2 linked regions of the Roseateles amylovorans genome follow. The protein of the gene in region 1 interacts with the protein of each later gene in a pairwise test. Links are inferred from orthologs where the notes say so. Each region holds a gene or a part of one and is shown on either strand. Other genes may lie near its edges. The genes, in order: recO and recR.

Region 1 (3,064 bases):
CCGAAGCCGAGCCCCTGGCAGGTCGGGGCGACATAGAGCCGGGTCAGCTCGACCCGGCCCGGCTCGGTGTGGCTGTCCAGCGCGGCCCAGGCCTGCAGCGGCAAGTCGGGTGCCGGGGCCAGCGCCTGCGCAGCCGGCAACCCGGCCGCCTTGATGTCGTCGTCCCGCGAGCGAGGATTCGGCTTGACATCGGTCCGCGCGCCCGGTTTGGGCGGGACGACGTCCGGCGGCCCCTCGATGACCCACATCGGATCTTGGGCGAGCGCCCGGGCGAGCGTCTCGGGTCGGAAGGCGTCCTCCACATAGGCGGCGAACGCAGCGGTCACGCCGTGCGAGGCATAGGTGTCCAGCCAGACCCAACGCGCCAGTGCCGCGATGCGCGGCAGGTCTGCCGCCACAGCGCGACGGATCGAGCTCATCCCGCGTAGGCGCGCTGGATGCAGCGCTGATAGTCGCGCACGGTCTCGGCATAGCCGAGCTCCAGTGCGTCGGCGATGAGCGCATGGCCGATGGACACTTCCGCCACGCCCGGCACCTCGCGCAGGAAGCGGGTGAGGTTGTCCCGGTTGAGGTCGTGACCGGCATTGATCGCCAAGCCCTGCGCCAGCGCGGCGCGGGCGGTCGCGGTGAAGGTGGCGAGCACCTCGTCCTCCTTCGGTGTGCCGTAGGCGCTGGCCCAGCGCTCGGTGTAGAGCTCGATGCGATCGGCGCCCAGCGCGGCGACATGCGCCATCGCCTCCGGCAACGGATCCATGAACAGACTGACCCGCACGCCCAGGGATTTGCACTCGGCGATCATCGGACGCAGCCGCTCGGCGTCGGCCGGCAGTTGCCAGCCGTGGTCGGAGGTGAATTGATCCTCGCTGTCGGGCACGAAGGTGGCCTGATGCGGACGGACCTCGCGGATGAAGTCCATCAGGTTCTGCGTCGGATTGCCTTCGATGTTGTATTCGGCTTGCGGCCAGGCTTTCATCAGTGTGGCCAGCTCGCGCACATCGTCGGCGCGGATGTGGCGCGCATCCGGGCGCGGATGCACAGTGATGCCCTGCGCACCGGCCTCCAGGCACAGCTGTGCGGCGCGGATCACGCTGGGAATGCCCAGGTGTCGCGTATTGCGCAGCAGCGCCACCTTGTTCACATTGACGGACAGCGCGCAGCGCGCGTCATGGCGAGCGCCTTCGGGAGCGATGAGGGGATTCATGGGCGGGGCTAACCTCAGGTGAGCAGCTTCTGCACGTCCAGCAAGACCTGGCGCGTGCGCAGCGGACGATGCCCCAGATGATAGTGAAGCAGACCACGTAGCAGCGGCTTCATCGAAGCGCCCGCCGCTTCGCAGGCCTGTTGCAAGGCCGCCGAGCTGCCGTGCATCAGGGCGGCCTGCAACTGGATCAGCGCCTGACCCTGAAGTTGGGGCGCGTCATGGTTGGGCACGATCACGCCGGACTCGGCCGAAATCATGTAGGGACGCTCCGGCTCCAGGGGCGCTTGTGTGGTGGCCAGCACGCTGAGATCGGGCAGCAGACCGCATTCGGACAACAGCCGCAGTTCGAAGGCACGGAGCGCGGCCTGAGCGGTGTCCACCGCATTGAGCTGCGGGAGCAGCTCGGCGTAGGTGTCGAAGAGCGCGGGTTGCGCATCCTGACGCGGCAGGAACTTCAGCAGCAGCTCGTTGACGTAATAGCCACTGAACAGCGCAGCCCCGCCGGGCAGCGTCTGCCCGCCGACCCATTCCGCGCCGCGCAGGGTCTGGACCTCGGCGGCACCGTCCTCATTCATTTTCGACGGCTTGCTCAGCGTGACCTGCAGCCGCAGGAACGGCAGCAGCACCGAACGCAGCTGGGAGTACGGCCGCTTCGCCCCTTTGGCGACCACCGACAGCCGGCCCTGATCGCGGGTGAACAGATCCAGCACGAGGCTGGTCTCGCTCCAGTCGTAGTGATGAAGGACAAAAGCCGCCTGGGTCGCAGGCGGCTTAGCGCGTGTGGCCATGGCCTCTCAACGGAATCATCCCTCGTCCCAAGATCAACCGAAACGGACACGAACACGGAAACGGAGAAGCGCGGAGGGCCGCGTCCACCGGGCGCGGCATCCCCTTGGGCTTCATTCGTAGCCGTAGGACCGCAGATGCTCTTCCGAATCCGCCCAGCCGGAGCGGACCTTCACCCACAGCTCAAGGAAGACCTTGGCGTCCATCAGCGTTTCCAGCTCCTGGCGGGCTTCGGAGCCGATCCGCTTCAGGCGTTCACCGCCCTGGCCGATGATCATGCCCTTCTGGGCCTCACGCTCCACGACGATGGTGGCGGCGATGCGGCGCAGGTTGCCCTCTTCTTCCCAGCGGTCGATGACGACGGTGGCGGCATACGGCAACTCATCACCGGTCAGCCGGAAGAGCTTCTCGCGGATCATCTCGCTGGCCAGGAACTTCTCGCTGCGGTCGGTCAGCGCTTCCTGGTCGTAGAACCATTCCTGCTCGGGCAGGTAGGGCTTGAGGATCTGGAACAGCCGCTGGACGTCCGAATTCTTCTGCGCCGACAGCGGCACGAATTCGCTGAAATTGCGACGCTCCTGCATGCTCTTGAGCCACGGCATCAGCTCGGCACGGCGATTGACCGCATCCAGCTTGTTGGCGATGAGCACCACCGGCTTGTCCTGCGGCAGCAGCGACAGCACCTTGGCGTCATCCAGGCCGAAGCGGCCCGCCTCGACGACGAACAGCACCAGGTCCACATCGGCCAGCACGCCCTGCACCGTGCGGTTCAGGTTGCGGTTCAGCGCCGAGCTGTGACGGGTCTGGAAGCCCGGGGTGTCGACGAACACGAACTGGGTCTCGTCCACCGTGCGCACGCCGGTGATGCGGTGCCGCGTGGTCTGCGCCTTGCGCGAGGTGATGGACACCTTCTGGCCCACCAGCGCATTCAGCAGCGTCGACTTGCCGACGTTGGGCCGCCCGACGATCGCGATCAGGCCGCAGCGGGTATCGCCGTCGAAGACCGGGGGCGCACCGACACCGCCGCGCACGGCGGAAGCGTCGTCATCGAGGGCGTCCTCCCCGTCGCCGTGGTCG
Region 2 (3,028 bases), 820 kb from region 1 along the record:
GTCTCCGACGAGCCCCGTCGTTGCATCAGCACCGACGCCGGTCTCTGCCGCAGCGCAGCCTCCGGCACCAGCACCAGCACCAGCGGCCGTTGCGCCCCGCCCGGCGCCAGCCGCCAGCCTGCGGGCCGCGCCTGCGGGTGCGCCGGCCACACGGTTCAGCGACCGGTTGCGCCCCCGTGCGGCGCCGCCGCCATCGGTCCAGGCCGAGGCCGATGACCTGGATGACATCTCCCCGCCGCATGACGACGACGGTCCGCCGCCCTGGCTGGACGTGCCGCCGCCGGGGGATGAGGAGATGGGTGACGGCCCCACGCTGCTGGACGATCCGTCTGCGGACGATGCCGCCACCCAGGGCATCTACCTGTCCACCGCCGTGGACGAGGTGGCCCTGGTCGCCACCCCGCTGGGTGAGCGCTGGTATGCCACCGTGCCGCAACTCGGCCTGACCGCGCTGACCCGTGAGCTGGCGCTGCAATCCGAATGCCTGGAGATCGCCGAGCAGGAGCAGCCGCAGCGCTGGCGGCTGCGGGTGGAGCGCGAGTCGCTGCGCCAGCCCGGCCTGCAGGACAAGCTGCAGGCGGCGCTGTCGAGCTGGGTCCAGGCGCCGGTGCGTCTGGAGATCGAAGCCGGCCGTGCCACCGATTCACCGGCCCTGCGCGATACCATGGCAGCCCGCGCACGGCAGCGCCGTGCCGAAACCATCATCCTCGAAGACCCCGAGGTCCAGCAGTTGCTGACGCAGTTCAAGACCGCGCGCATCCTGCCCGGGTCCATCAAACCTCTCTGAACTCTCTCCCCGAACGACAAGGATCACCATCATGATGAAGGGTCAACTCGCAGGCCTGATGAAGCAGGCCCAGGCGATGCAGGACAACCTGAAGAAGGCGCAGGACGAGCTGGGCAACATCGAGGTCGAGGGCCAGTCCGGCGCCGGCCTGGTGAAGGTCACCATGACCTGCAAGCACGACGTCAAGCGCGTGGCCATCGATCCCAGCCTGCTGGCCGATGACAAGGACATGCTGGAAGACCTGGTGGCGGCCGCGTTCAACGACGCCGTCCGCCGCGCCGAGGAAGTCAGCCAGGAGAAGATGTCCAAGCTGACCGCCGGCATGCCGATGCCCCCCGGCATGAAGTTCCCGTTCTGATCGGGCCACGGTGACCGCACTCGAACAGCTGATCGAGGCTCTGCGGCGCCTGCCCGGCGTGGGCCAGAAGTCGGCCCAGCGCATGGCCTATCACCTGCTGCAGCATGACCGCCCCGGCGCCGACGCGCTGGCGCACGCGCTGCAGCAGGCCACCCACAGCGTCCGGCATTGCGAACGCTGCTACACCTTCAGCGAATCGCCGCTGTGCCCCATCTGCCAGGACAGCCGCCGGGATGCGCGTCTGCTGTGCGTCGTCGAGACGCCAGCCGACCAGGCGGCGATGGAGCGCACCGCCTCCTACCACGGCTATTACTTCGTGCTGCAGGGCCGCATCAGCCCGCTGGACGGGGTGGGCACGCGTGAGATTGGCGTCGAGCCGCTGCTGGCGCGGGCGGCGGATGGTCAGGTGGAAGAGGTCATCCTTGCCACCAGCTTCACCGCCGAAGGCGAAGCGACCGCCCATGTGCTGGCCGAAGCGCTGCGGGTGCGCGGCCTGCGCAGTACCCGGCTGGCGCGCGGCGTGCCGGTGGGCAGCGAGCTCGAGTATGTGGATCTGGGCACCATCGCGCATGCATTGGTGGATCGACGCGCCACCTGACCGCGGCCGGTGGTGCTGCGACGCAGGGGCGTTGCCGGTTCGATCGACTGGTGCGCTGCCGGCTCAACCGCTGCCAATTCAAGCGCTGAGTCAAGCGTTGCCGAGTCAAGCGCTGCCGATGAGCGCGCTGGCGGCTGTATTGTCGACGTTGTCTGTGCCGACTCCGTTTCTGCCCGCGCCTTCGGCGCTGCCACTGCCTTTGCCTTTTTACTTGCTGGAATCACCATGACCCTGGCCAACTACTGCCTGATCATCGCGGGCGTGCTGCCCATCCTCTGTGCGGGACTGGCGAAGTCCAAGGGCTTCGGCAAGCACCGTCGCGATGGGGGCTACGACAACCACGATCCCCGCGGCTGGCTGAACCGCCAGTCCGGTTGGCAGGCGCGGGCCAATGCGGCCCAGGCGAACAGCTTCGAAGCCTTGCCGCTGTTTGTCGCCGGGGTGCTGGCGGCACAGCAGATGCAGCATGATCAGTCGCGCATCGACCTGCTGGCGGTGAGCTTCATCGTGCTGCGTCTGCTGTATGTCGCGTTTTATGTAGCGAATGTGGCGGGACTGCGAAGCGCGGCCTGGATTGCCGGCATGGGCGTGTCGATCGCGCTGTTCTTCGTCTGATCGACGGGCCGGCCGAAGCACTCGGCCACGCATGAAAAATGGGCGCTCCGGGAGCGCCCATTTTTTCGCCGGTATCGTCACCAGCAGGTCACCACCAGTAGGTCACCAGCAGGTCACCGGTACATCGCCGTCACGGCGGGCCCTGGGGCCCCGTTCAGCGGATCGACGCCTTGGTCGACACCGTGCTGCCACCGCCGCCGGTCACCCGGCTGCCGGCCACCTTGGCGCTGCGGGTTTTGCCGGAAGAGGCCTTCGTCGTGGGCTTGGCGTTGGACTTGGAGGAGGCGACGCGGGTGGCGCGGGTCGGCGTCTTGCGCGTAGCGGACGGGGTTTCGGCCGCAATGGCCTGACCCTCGCGCAGGTAGACGACGACCTGCTGACCATGCTTGAAGGTCGCCTTGGTGCTGACCTTGTTCCACTGCGCCACCTGGGTCGGGCCCAGCCGGTAGCGACGGGCCACCGTGGCCACGGTGTCGCCCTTGCCGGCCTTGAGCGTGACGCGACGCATCGGCGGCACGTCCGGTGCGAACATGATGCTGGCGTTGTCGGCCAGGTGTTCGGAGACGTCCTTGTCGCGGGCGGCGCTGCGCGGCACCAGCAGCGTCGAGCCTTGCTTGACCAGCATGCGCGCCGGAATGCGGTTGATCTCGCGCAGGCCGGTCTCGCTCAT

Evidence for each region.
Region 2: the proteins of recO (region 1) and recR interact in binary tests that used the Escherichia coli proteins (3 or more experiments, as listed by UniProt). The link is inferred for Roseateles amylovorans from one-to-one orthologs.

Annotation. Positions count from the first base shown.
Region 1 is NZ_CP104562.2:5,276,020-5,279,083, forward strand. What follows is about bases 103-2,851. They hold recO (DNA repair protein RecO), read right to left. Parts: upstream 1,990-2,851; coding sequence 1,216-1,989; downstream 103-1,215. Other genes in these bases: N4261_RS21820 (GNAT family N-acetyltransferase), read right to left, coding at 103-419; N4261_RS21825 (pyridoxine 5'-phosphate synthase), read right to left, coding at 416-1,201; era (GTPase Era), read right to left, coding at 2,101-2,851. Also shown: more of N4261_RS21820, read right to left, coding at 1-102; more of era, read right to left, coding at 2,852-3,018. UniProt on the Escherichia coli protein: Involved in DNA repair and RecF pathway recombination.
Region 2 is NZ_CP104562.2:4,456,276-4,459,303, reverse strand. The notes cover bases 237-2,949. They hold recR (recombination mediator RecR), read left to right. Parts: upstream 237-1,155; coding sequence 1,156-1,743; downstream 1,744-2,949. Other genes in these bases: N4261_RS18470 (transglycosylase SLT domain-containing protein), read right to left, coding at 2,513-2,949; N4261_RS18475 (MAPEG family protein), read left to right, coding at 1,969-2,358; N4261_RS18485 (YbaB/EbfC family nucleoid-associated protein), read left to right, coding at 819-1,145; dnaX (DNA polymerase III subunit gamma/tau), read left to right, coding at 237-787. Outside these bases: more of dnaX, read left to right, coding at 1-236; more of N4261_RS18470, read right to left, coding at 2,950-3,028. UniProt on the Escherichia coli protein: May play a role in DNA repair. It seems to be involved in an RecBC-independent recombinational process of DNA repair. It may act with RecF and RecO.